DNA from 3 places in the Erwinia sp. 9145 genome. Region 3 is predicted to be linked to each of the others. Evidence: predicted binding sites of a transcription regulator. Region 3 holds the regulator's gene; each other region holds the start of a gene.
The links. The regulator Fur, encoded in region 3, represses iron uptake genes when iron is present. The targets are predictions, from matches to a motif close to ATAATAATGAGAACNACTATCAA.

Region 1: a site for Fur is predicted at 2,460-2,482, ahead of FA91_RS07110 (TonB-dependent siderophore receptor). Genes of this name have one in related genera too.
Region 2: a site for Fur is predicted at 1,796-1,818, ahead of ftnA (non-heme ferritin). Genes of this name have one in related genera too.

The regions. Positions count from the first base shown of each region.
Region 1 is NZ_JQNE01000001.1:1,440,734-1,444,955, reverse strand. Features, by position in the region: gene FA91_RS21205 (hypothetical protein) at 1-97, opposite strand, end outside; gene FA91_RS07110 (TonB-dependent siderophore receptor) at 252-2,435, opposite strand; gene FA91_RS07105 (beta-ketoacyl-ACP synthase) at 2,549-3,778, opposite strand; gene FA91_RS07100 (3-ketoacyl-ACP reductase FabG2) at 3,778-4,222, opposite strand, start outside.
Region 2 is NZ_JQNE01000001.1:3,207,451-3,211,672, reverse strand. Features, by position in the region: gene FA91_RS15195 (SRPBCC family protein) at 1-400, shown strand, start outside; gene FA91_RS15190 (GNAT family N-acetyltransferase) at 414-914, shown strand; gene ftnA (non-heme ferritin) at 1,115-1,618, opposite strand; gene FA91_RS15180 (methyl-accepting chemotaxis protein) at 1,885-3,546, opposite strand; gene pqqF (pyrroloquinoline quinone biosynthesis protein PqqF) at 3,682-4,222, opposite strand, start outside.
Region 3 is NZ_JQNE01000001.1:1,111,173-1,115,394, forward strand. Features, by position in the region: gene FA91_RS05585 (beta-N-acetylhexosaminidase) at 1-1,098, shown strand, start outside; gene fur (ferric iron uptake transcriptional regulator) at 1,287-1,730, opposite strand; gene fldA (flavodoxin FldA) at 2,009-2,539, opposite strand; gene ybfE (LexA regulated protein) at 2,693-2,974, opposite strand; gene ybfF (esterase) at 3,120-3,884, opposite strand; gene seqA (replication initiation negative regulator SeqA) at 4,142-4,222, shown strand, end outside.

The DNA.
Region 1 (4,222 bases), 330 kb from region 3:
CTGAGATCCATGTGAGGGTAAACATCACAATGATGGTGATCAGGCAGGCGGTCAGCAGTCCTACCAGCGCCAGCAGCTTATCGTCTTTCGCATCCATTCTTGTCTTGCTCCTTAAAGGTGGCCTCTCTTCGGCAGCTCGTCAGCCGCACGCAAAGTATAAGTGCAAAACCTGTTACTGCAACCTGTACTAAAGGTGATGATAAAGCGTGGCGCGCGGGCAATAAAAAGGGCCGCATCTGCGGCCCGACAGCTTAAAAATCATAAGAGAGCGAGAGCTTCAGCTCGCGCGGATCGCCCTGATAGATATAGGTGCCGTAGTTTTCAACGCCTGACCAGTACTTCTCGTTGGTCACGTTCTCCACCGCCAGGCGCCAGGTTAAATCGTTTTCCTTAACGCGCATCCGGTAGCGCATACCCAAATCCAGCGTGGTGTAACTGTCCAGCTTTTTGGTGTTGGCCTGATCCGCATACTGTGAGCCGGAGTGCGTCAGACGGGCCAGCGCGGTCAGCCCTTCAACCGGCTTGATATCATACTCCGCGCTCAGTACGGTGTAGAAATTCGCCACGCCCACGGCATCATTGCCATCGTACTGCCCGTCCTGGGTTTTGCTCATTTTTGGATCGAGCCAGGTGGCGCTGCCGTTGAGGCGCACGCCATAAACCGGCTCGCCAAAGACGTTCAGCTCCACGCCGCGGTTACGCTGTTCGCCATACAGGCCAAAAATATTGGTTTGCGGATCGATAATCCCGGTAGGTTTTTTGATTTCAAACAGCGCCAGCGATCCGCCGACGCGACCATAGTCGAGTTTCACGCCCACTTCATTCTGTTTGGAGAGCGAAATTCCCGTTACCTGACCGACGTTAACCGCGCCGCTTGATGCGCTTTCGCCAGGCTGGAGCGCCTCAATATGGTTGGCATAAAGCGAGACGGACTCCCAGGGTTTGACCACCAGCCCATAGCCCGGCGTCCAGCGCGATTTAGTAAAGCGGGCATCGCTGTCTTCAGTCTGCGTTCCGTACGCATAGTTGCGCACCACCACTTTCTGATGACGCGCGCCGACGGTCAGCAGGATTTTGTCGTCAACAAAGCCCAGCGTATCGGCCAGCAGAACGCCCTGGGTTCTGATGCGGCTGGTAGCACGCGGATCGTCCAGATCGCCGCCAAAGAAGGTGTTCGCCGGTTTCTCAACCGCGTCGGGCTGATAAATATTGGTGGCAACCGGCGACAGCGCCATACCATAGGCGGTTTTTTCACGCTTCGTCTGCGCAGAGTAGCCGACGTTCACGCTGTGGCTGACCATGCCGGTGTCGAATTTTCCGCGCACGCCGGTCATGCCGCTGAAGGCATCGACAATTTTATTGGTATTCATGTTGCCAATAGTGGCGGCGCCCGTTTGATCAGTGACTTTTGGCGAGGCATAGGCGCCGGTTTCATGCGAATGCTGCCCACCCACGGCGCCGTAGAGCGTCCAGTCCGGCAGCAGATCGTACTCCACGCGCGCCATGCCGAATTCGCTTTCCAGATCGCTGTAGACCCAGTCCTGGCTGTAGTTGCTGGTGCCGCGCGGCACCTCAGGAATGAAGTCCACACCGCTGATGTTTACGCCAAGCCGCCCGCCGTGAAACGCCTGTTTCTGATAACCCATATCCAGCGACGTACGCAGTTTGTCGCCGCGGTAATCCAGCCCGAGCGACGCCAGCGTGGTGCGACGTTTCTCGTTATCCACCGCCGTTTCGCCTTCGCGATGCAGCAGATTGACGCGCGCGCCCCACTCGTTGTTGTCACCAAAACGACGTCCGCTGTCCAGCGAGGTGCCAACCTGAGACGCCGAGGTGTAATCCACGCCGAGGCGCGTTAACGGCGTGTCTTCCGCATGTTTTGGTTCGAGGTTGATCATACCGCCGACGCCGGAAACGGCCGCGCCGTTGATCAGCGCATTTGAACCCTTGAACACTTCAACGCGATCGATCATCTGGGTGGACACCACCTGGCGCGGCATAACGCCGGGCAGCCCGCCCAGGGTGATATCGTCGCCGTCAAGCGTAAAGCCGCGAATGCGGTAGGTTTCGGCAAAGTTGCCATAACCCTGAACATTCTGTACGGACGCATCGTTAGCCACCACTTCTTTCAGCGTGTTGGCCTGCTGATCCTGAATCATTTTCGAGGTGTAGCCGACGACGTTGAAAGGTACGTTATGCGCATTCTGCTCGCCGAGCATGCCAAGACGGCCACCGTTAGCAATCTGTCCGTCCAGCCAGGCGGGAACCAGCTCATCGCCGCCCGGCTTAAAATTTTCCGGCATGGCTTCCACGGTCATGGTGTTGTCTGAGTTGTCAGCCGCAGGAGCGGCAAATGCAGGCGGGATCGCTGCGCCAATCAGCACCGACAGCAGCGTAAGTCTGAAGCCGGTGCAGGAGGTCGTGAGGTGTGCCATTTCGTTACCCTGATAATAATGCAATTGATAATAGTTTTTATTCGAATTGCGATTATCGTCAGAGTGCTTCTAATTGCAAGCAAAAATGACAGCGTGTCACTTTACTTAACCTTTCAGTCGCGCCAGCGGCGGAAAATCAGTGAGGTATTGATACCGCCAAAGGCAAAATTGTTCGACTGAATGTAGTCGGTTTGCAGTACGCGCGGCTGATGCATGATGTAGTCCAGATCGCCGCAGTCGTCGGCCGGCTGCGTGAGGTTCAGGGTGGGCGCAAACCACCCTTCGCGCATCATTTCAATGCTCATCCACGCCTCCAGCGCGCCGCAGGCGCCGAGCGTATGGCCGAAGTAGCTTTTTAAAGAGGAAATGGGCGTGCGGTTGCCAAACAACGCCGCCGTGGCAAGGCTTTCCGCCACGTCGCCGCGATCGGTCGCGGTGCCGTGCGCGCTGATATAGCCAATGTCCTGCGGCGTCAGTCCGGCCATGCGTAACGCGCCTTCGATGCAAATCTGCATCGTCTCGCGCTGAGGCTGGGTGATGTGCGCAGCGTCGCAGTTGGTATAAAAGCCCACCACCTCTGCACAGATCGTTGCGCCGCGCGCGCGCGCATGCTCAAGCTCTTCCAGAATCAATGTGCCGGCTCCCTCGCCGATCACCAGACCGTCGCGGTTTTTGTCGAACGGCGAAGGCGTGCTCTCTGGCGCATCGTTACGCTGGCTGGTGGCAAACAGCGTGTCGAAAACGGCGGCTTCGGAGGGGCACAGCTCTTCCGCGCCGCCCGCCACCATCACGGTCTGATAACCATGGCGGATCGCTTCCCAGGCATAACCAATCGCCTGGCTGCCGGAGGTACAGGCGCTGGAGGTGGGGATCACCCGACCGCGCAGGCCAAAAAACAGCCCGGCGTTCACCGCTGCGGTGTGCGGCATCATCTGCACGTAGGTGGTGCCGGTAATATTATTGGTGTGCTTTTCGGTCAGCATGGTGGCGAATTCGCTGACCGGCCCGGTGCTGCCGGTTGACGATCCATAGGCGATGCCGGTTTCTCCGCCGGTAAGGACAGGATGCTCCAGCAGGCCTGCCTGGGCCAGCGCCAGTTCGGTGGCCCGCGTCGCCAGCAGCGAGACGCGGCCCATGGAACGGATGCGCTTGCGCGTATAGTGCTCAGGCAGAGTGAAATTCTCTACCGGCGCGCCAAGCAGCGTATTCAGTCCGTCGTAAACCTGCCATTCCGGCATTTTACGCACCGCGTTGCGTCCGGCGCGCAGCTTTTCGCTCACCTGTTCCCAGTCGTTGCCAAATGCGGTAACGCCCCCCATCCCGGTGACCACCACGCGCCGCATCACAGCATGCCTCCGTTAATGGAAATAACCTGTCGCGTGACGTAGCCCGCGATGTCCGACATCAGATAGCCTGCCAGTCCGGCCACTTCCTCCGCTTCGCCCATGCGCTTCATTGGGATCATGCGCATGGCCTCTTCCGCTGCGGCCGCCTCCATGTTGAGCATGCCGGTATCGATTAGTCCCGGCGCGATGCAGTTCACCGTGATCCTGCGCTTCGCCAGCTCAATCGCCAGCGCTTTCGTGGCGCCGATGATGCCTGCCTTGGCGGCGCTGTAGTTCACCTGCCCGCGATTGCCCATCAGGCCGGAAACGGAAGAGAGCGTGATGATCCTCCCGCCTTTGCGCAGGCCGATCATCGGCATGATGCAGGGCTGGATGACATTGTAAAAGCCGTCGAGGTTGGTGCTGATGACGCTGTCCCAGTCCTCTTCGCTCAGTGCGGGA
Region 2 (4,222 bases), 2.1 Mb from region 3:
ACCTGCGCAGATTTGGCCGTTTCTTTCTGATTTCAACGGATTACCACGCATTCACCCTGGTATCTCACACAGTGAGCTGGAGCAGGGCGTTACCGAAACGGCCGTGGGCGCAGTCCGTAAACTGACCCTGCCTGACGGGTTCGTGCGCGAGCGTTTGCTCAAACTGGATGTTTCCGGCTGGGAGCTGCACTATGCGATCATCGAGGGTGTGATGCCGGTGACCGACTATGTTGCAGTGGTAAAACTCAGCCCGAAAGACGATGGCACCACGCTGGCCGAATGGTGGGCCGATTTTGACGTGCCGGACGGCGTGGACAAAGCCGACGTGGCGCAGGAGGTCAGTGAAGGCGTATTTGCGACCTGTTTGCAAAATGTCGCTTTGCTTGTTGGCGGGGCCTGAATCAGGAGAGCATATGTCTGGTCATAACGTTACCCTCCAGCGCTATCAGCCTGCTTACCAGCAAGGCGTTATCGCGCTGATCCTGCCGATCCAGAATCAGGAGTTCGGCATTGCTATCACCGCAGAGCAGCAGCCCGATCTGAGCGACATCGCAGGTTTTTACCAGCAGGGACAGGGTGGTTTCTGGCTGGCGGTGGTGGACGATCGGGTGGTGGGCTGCATCGGCCTGAAGGACATTGGCAACCAGCAGGCGGCGCTGCGCAAAATGTTTGTGGCACAGGCCTGGCGCGGCAGGCAGTACGGCGTGGCCAGCGCGCTACTGACCACGCTGCTTGCCCATGCCCGTCAGCAGCAGGTAAAGGAGATCTTCCTCGGCACAACCGATAAATTTCTTGCCGCGCACCGCTTTTACGAAAAAAACGCCTTCAGCGAAGTCACTCGCGAGGCGCTTCCTGCCGCCTTCCCGTTGATGTCCGTCGACAGCAAATTTTATCGCTTATCCCTTTTTTCCTGAGTCCTTTTTTGAGCAACTGGTTAACGCCAGCTGCTCAAGGTCACCGTGTTTTTCGCTAAAATCAGCGAAGAAGAGATGCAGTGCCTCGCCGGATTTGGGCTGACGCCTTTACCGCGCCCTGCACGCCCGATAAACATTGTTGTTAACTATAAAAAAAGGGCCGATGGCCCTTTTTAAACATGATTTTCAATCAGTTAAGACTACTGCGGCGCGTGATCACCCATCGTTTTCAGATCTTTATCCACCAGGAACAGGCTCTCGCCGCTGGTGCCCGCCAGCGCCAGTTTATCAAGGACAGATTTGAACAGCCTCTCTTCTTCATGCTGCTCGGCTACATACCATTGCAGGAAGTTAAAGGTTGAATAGTCCTGCGTGGTCATTGCCGCATGCGCCAGTTCGTTAATCTTTCCGGTGATCAGCTTCTCATGCTCATAGGCCTGCTCCAGCACTTCAGTCAGCGAGTTGAAGGTGACCGGCGGCGCGGCGATGCTGCCGAGCACCGGCATGGCGCCGGTATCGCTCAGGTAGTTGAACAGGCGCTGCATATGCTGCATCTCTTCGGTGGAGTGGCCGCGCAGAAAAACGGCGGCGCCCTCATAACCTTTATCAGCGCACCAGGCGCTCATCTGTAAATAGAGGTTGGCGGAAAAGAATTCCAGGTTCAACTGATCGTTCAGTTTTGAGGTCATATCAGCAGTTAACATAACGCGGCTCCATAAATGATATTTATTTTATAATAAGTAATTGAGCGCATTATGCACGGCGGATGTCGAAATAAAAACCGTTTGTTTTTATTTTTAGGATATTTGAGCAGAAATGTAACATCATGAAAGTTAACTGATAATTATTCACGCGGCGCTGTTAATTATTCCGTTTCTGGAATCATTTTGAGAACGATTATTATTAATGCGCGGTTAAAAAAAAGGCCGCTGAGTGAATCAGGCGGCCGTGACGACAGATCGGTTTAAAATCAGAACGTTTCCCAGTGGCCTGCATCGGTGGCAGCAGCCGGACGCGCCGCCGCCAGACGCAGCGGCTGCGGCTTCACCACGGAGGCAGTGAGTGCGGCTGCGTGTTGGTCAATGCGAAACACCGCCACCGCCTGAGAAAGGCGGCTGGCCTGCTCCTCCAGCGAGGCAGAGGCAGCGGCGGACTCCTGCACCAGCGAAGCATTCTGCTGAGTGACGCGATCCATCTCGGTGACCGCCTGGCCAATCTGGTCGATGCCGCGACTCTGCTCGTCGGAGGCCGACGCGATCTCGCCCATAATGTCGGTAACGCGTACCACGGCGTTGACGATGTCGTGCATGGTTTCACCTGCGGTCGCCACCTGCTGCGAACCGGCATTCACCCGACTGACCGATGCCTCAATCAGCGCTTTGATCTCTTTTGCCGCCTGGGCGCTGCGCTGCGCAAGGTTACGTACCTCGCCAGCCACCACCGCAAAGCCGCGGCCCTGCTCACCCGCGCGCGCCGCTTCCACCGCCGCGTTCAGCGCCAGAATATTGGTCTGGAAAGCAATACCGTCGATCACGCTGGTAATATCAGCAATTTTCTTCGAACTGGTGGCGATTTCGCCCATGGTTTGCACCACGCCATCTACCACCTGACCGCCTTTTCCGGCAGTATCCGAGGCGTTTTTCGCCAACTGCGACGCCTGACGGGCGTTCTCGGCATTCTGCTTAACGGTGGCGGTAAGCTGTTCCATGCTGGCGGCCGTCTGCTCCAGCGAGGCGGCCTGCTGCTCGGTGCGCGCCGACAGATCGTTGTTGCCGGTTGATATCTCACTGGCACCGTTGTAGATGGCGTTGGCACTGTCGCGCACGTTGCCGACGGTGCTGATCAACGACTGCTGCATTGCCGTCAGGTTGCTGGCGAGCTGACCCATTTCGCTGCGGCTCTCCAGCACCAGCGTCTCAGAGAGATCGCCACCGGCGATGCGCTGAATGTGCTTAAGCAGCAGCTTCAGCGGCGTCAGCAGAACCTGGCGGATCGCCACCCATACCGCCGCCACCAGCAGCGCCAGCGCCAGCAGCACCACACCAAGCGTCCACGCCATATGGCTGTAACCTTCCAGGTTATCGTTCATACCTGCCTGCAAAAGCTGGCTGTTCTGCTTGCGCCAGAGGTTGTAGCTGTTTTCCAGATCGTCCTGCGCCTTCTGCGCATCGAGATTGCCGTAGGCGTCGTAGTTACTGGCAGAGAGATACTGGATCGACATTTTCAGCGTGTCATAAAACTGCTGATAATTATTCGCCACGGCTGCGGTGATGTCGGCGCTCTGTCCGGCCTGTACCGGCGAATTTTTATATTGATCGAAATGCGATGCCGCCTGATCGAGCGTCTGCCCGGCGGTGTTTAACAGCTTATCAATGGCCGCCAGCGACGCCGGATCGGTTTGCTTCTTCAGAAAACGGATCGCGACGCGGTTGATGGTGACGCGGGTTTTCACCAGCGTCTGCCAGCTATCGCTAAGCTCGCCCTGCTGATGATTCAGGACGCTGGCGCGGGTAAAGTTCGCTTTGTCACGGCTGATGGCGTTAAAGGACAGCGCGCTGGAAACCAGCAAAAGCGCACTGAAAACAAGCATCGTCACGGCGATGCAGGTCACGACTTTTATATTTTTTAGCATAGTGCGCACTCAGATTAAGGGATTGCCCGGTAACAGATTATCGGTCTGGCGCGGCATAAACTTTAAGCAGGTTTTGAAAGTAAAGTAAAAGAGATGTTAACCCGATGATTTGGGTAAGTTAAAAAGATGCCGCCGTTACGGTCGGCTGGCCAGTTGCCAGCGGGGCGATGCGCTGAGCTGTCGGTAACTCGCTTGCAGCGTTTCCGGCGTGAGCGCGTCAATGCGATCCGCCGTCAGCGGGTAACGCGTCTGCCAGTGTTCGAGGATCCCGGCCTCGTGACGCGGTGCTGCCGCCGGGTTAAGGCAGCGCAGCGCGAGCGCGCGTAGGCTGTCGGCAGTCTGCGCGTCAATAATCGCGCCCGCCTCGCTGATAAAATGCGTAATCAGATCGAAAAGTTCAGCGGCCGACAGCGTCGGCGACTGTAGCGTAAACAGCAGCCCGGCCGTGCCTGCTACCTGATGAAAGCGACAGCTCACCACGTAGCCGATATTTCGCTCCACCCGCAGTTGCTGAAAAAAGCGTGGGCCGAACAGCGCCGCCATCACCGGGTACGCGACATAATTTTGCGGCGTGTGGTCGGCCAGCGGACAGTAAACCAGCACGGCGGTATCGCTGCCCGCCACCGGCCAGACAGCCTTTACCGCCGCCGGGCGCGTCGGCGCGTCGGCGGGAGCA
Region 3 (4,222 bases):
AACAAAATGCACGGTGAGGCCGGGCAACCGCTTAAAACCTGGCACTTCGGCGGCGACGAAGCAAAAAATATTCGTCTGGGCGCCGGTTATTCCGACATTAACAAGCCGGTAGCGGGTACGGGCTTACTTGATATGCGCAAAGAAGACAAACCGTGGGCGAAATCGCTGGTTTGTCAGAAAATGATTAAAGAAGGCAAGGTGGCGGATCTGGAACATCTGCCCAGCTATTTTGCATTGCAGGTCAGCAAGCAGGTTAAGCAACACGGCATTGAAAAAATGCAGGCCTGGCAAGACGGGCTGAAGGATGCGGAAAATGCTAAAGCGTTTGCCACTGAACGCGTTGCCGTTAACTTCTGGGATACGCTCTACTGGGGAGGCTTTAACTCTGCCAACGACTGGGCAAACAAAGGTTATGACGTCATCATCTCCAACCCTGATTATGTCTATGTGGACTTTCCCTATGAAGTGAATCCGCTGGAACGCGGCTACTACTGGGGAACCCGTTTTAGCGATGAGCGGAAAATGTTCAGTTTTGCACCTAATAACCTGCCGCAGAACGCCGAGACCTCGGTCGATCGCGACGGTAAAACTTTTACTGCAAAATCTGACAAAGCCTGGCCGGGCGCGTATGGCTTGTCCGCCCAGCTTTGGAGCGAAACGTCGCGCACTGACGACAACACAGAATATATGATTTTCCCTCGTATTCTTTCAGTGGCTGAACGCGCCTGGCATCGTGCCGCATGGGAGCAGGATTACCAGGCGGGCAGGGAATATATCGGTGGAGAAACTGGGCACGTTGATCGCCAGGCGTTGCATCAAGACTGGCAGCGATTTGCCAACCTGCTCGGACAACGCGAACTGGCAAAACTGGATAAGCGGGGCATTCACTATCGTCTGCCGGTTCCTGGCGCGCGTATTGTTGATGGGAAATTAAACGTCAATATCGCCTTACCAGGCGTGGCCATTGAGTACAGCGTGGATCAGGGAAAAAACTGGCAGCGTTATGATGCCGGTGCAAGACCGTCCGTGACAGGCAATGTGAGCGTTCGCGCTGTCAGCGCGGATGGGAAACGTTTCAGTCGCACTGAAATACTGTGAGATTAACGGCCCGAAACAGGGCCGTTTTCACTTAGCGGAGCGTTTAAAGAGCGTAAATTACCGGTAGTCGAGGGTAATGCGACCGGTGAGATCTTTACACGCTAAAAACAAAAACTGCACCTTACTTGTCGGATAGCCAACTTTTCGGGTGCAGTTCATCTTACTGATACTTATGGCGTCAGGGCCGATTACTCGTCGTGCAAAGACTCATCTTCACGACAGTCGCCTGTTGCGCAGTGACCATACAGATAGAGACTGTGATTACTGAGCTTGATGCCATGCCGCGTGGCGATATCACGCTGGCGTGTTTCAATGGATTCGTCAGTGAATTCGATCACTTTTCCACAGTCCAGGCAAATCAGATGATCGTGATGATGCTGCTGCGTCAATTCAAATACGGATTTACCGCCTTCAAAGTTGTGGCGCGTCACAATCCCTGCGTCGTCAAACTGGTTCAGCACGCGGTAAACCGTGGCCAGACCAATTTCTTCGCCCATATCAATCAGGCGTTTATACAAGTCTTCCGCACTGACGTGATGGCCCTCTGGTTCCTGAAGGACTTCCAGAATCTTTAAGCGTGGAAGCGTGACTTTCAGGCCGGCCTTCTTTAATGCGGTGTTATTGTCAGTCATGCGGATATTATCCTGTTACTTTGCTAGTCACTAAGTGGCTGAAAAACCGTGAACATCGGTCGACACAGAAAGCAAACTGCGTCTCATTATAGAACTGATACGTTGAAATGGAAACGGGCTGCCGTAGTCGCCGCCAGAGCAAACTGCTCAAAAGGCTGGATAACCGATGCGGGTATTCTACAGTTATGCGGGCAAAAGTTACAAATATGTATCTATCACTTCTATAGGAAAAACCACTGGCTTGATGTGACTTCTCTCACATCAAGCTAAAGTGTTCGTTATGCTTCAAGGATCTCTTTGAGCTGAAGCTCTTCATAAATCTGCTTTACCCACTGTTCCGTACGGGAAGCGGTCAACTCGGGTTGACGATCTTCGTCAATAGCCAGACCAAGGAAATGCGTATCGTCCGCAAGCCCTTTAGAGGCTTCAAAATTGTAACCTTCGGTCGGCCAGTGACCAACAATCACCGCGCCGTTAGGCTCGATAATGTCGCGAATGGTGCCCATCGCATCGCAGAAATATTCAGCATAGTCTTCCTGATCGCCGCAGCCAAAAAGGGCAACCAGCTTACCGTTGAAATCAATCTCTTCCAGCGTAGGGAAAAAGTCGTCCCAGTCGCATTGCGCTTCACCGTAGTACCAGGTCGGTATGCCTAAAAGCAGAATATCAAAGGCTTCAAGATCTTCTTTGCTGCTTTTAGCGATATCATGAACTTCAGCAACGTCAGAACCGAGCTGCTTCTGAATCATTTTTGCAATGTTTTCCGTATTGCCCGTATCGCTACCAAAGAAAATGCCTACGATTGCCATGCGTCTAGTAACCTCTTGAAACGTATTGATATGGTGGCTGCTGATAAAACAGATTCAGGCAATAATAGCAGAGAGGCAGAAGGGTATAAACGTGAAATGCTCCTGCTTTTGTCGCTTTGTGCTGTGAGATAACGCATTCTGTAAGGTTAAAACTCAACGCTGCTGGCGGGTTAACTGTGCCAGCACCATCTCTTCAATCAACTCGCTACGACTGATATTTCGCGCTTCGGCAAGCTGATTGAGCGCATCAACAGCTTCGGCGTTTATTTTCAGCTCAACGCGCTTCAGGCCGCGCACTTTGTCCCGTCTGAGCTGATTGCGCTTATTAATACGCAACTGCTCATCGCGCGTGAGCGGGTTGGTCTTTGGACGTCCCGGACGTCGTTCATCGGCGAACAGGTCGATCGTCGTGCGGTCCGTGTTCTCTTTTGCCATAGGATCGTACTAATGAAAGGCTGAAGGGTTAATAAATGGGCTCTTAACGCCTGAAATACAACCAGCGGCCCTTAATGAGCGCGCCATCATACCCTGGCAAAACTTACCGCGACAACGATTTAACAAATCGACTGAATATTTCTGTTTATTGTGCAAGAAAGCGTCGGATACCGCGTAAAACGGCATCGGGTTTCTCAGCATGTACCCAGTGTCCGGCACCGCTGATAACGTGCGCGCGTGCCTGCGGAAACTGGGAAAGCAGCGCATCACGGTAAGCGTCGTCCAGATAAGGTGAGCGCTCCCCCCGAATAAACAAAGCCGGATGCGGCCAGGCCGGAACGGCATTCCAGCCAATAAGATCGTCGTAGTGCTGCCATAAAACCGGCACGTTAAAACGCCACTCACCTTCATGGAACGATTTCAACAGGAATTGAATAACACCCTCTTCATTGAGCATCTCCCGCATCAGGTCGGCAGCGTCGCTGCGTCGCGTAATACCTGCCTCGGTAACGGCGTTCAGCGCGGCGAAAATGGCGTCATGATGCCGTTCCGGATAGGCAACGGGCGCCATATCAATCACCACCAGCTTACTGACGCGCTCCGGCGCAAGGGCAGTTAACGCCATGGCGATTTTACCGCCCATTGAGTGGCCCACCACCGAGAATTGCCCGATAGCCGCATCGTCCAGCGTATCAAGAATGTCCTGCGCCATGGCCGGATAATCCATCTCCTCCGCGCGGGGAGAAAGGCCGTGATTACGCACGTCAACCAGCACAAGCCCACAGGTATCTTTCAGCCCCCTTGCCAGCACGCCAAGGTTGTCCTGGCTGCCGAAAAGGCCATGGATTAGCACGACTGGGGCATCGGTCAGTTCAGATTGTTCAGTTTGCAGGCGGGCATTCAATTTCATAGCAAAGTTCTTACGGATGGGCCGAAGGGTTAGGGTATCATAAATGCATATTTCCCTGTCGGCATGGCGAAAAACCTTATCGCGAACTTTTTGCGGCATATTCTGACTTTTGCCACTATTAAGGCCTGGCGCTACACCCCGGCAGGATTTAACTTTATAATCCTGATGTTAGAGCAGGTTTGCCCATCGTTCAGGAAATTTATCGACTGCATAAGGTGCAGATCGGCTCTTATAAGCAATAATCGTACTGGATCATGATGAAAACTATTGAAGTCGACGAAGAGCTATACCGTTATATTGCCAGCCACACGCAGCATATTGGCGAAAGCGCATCTGAC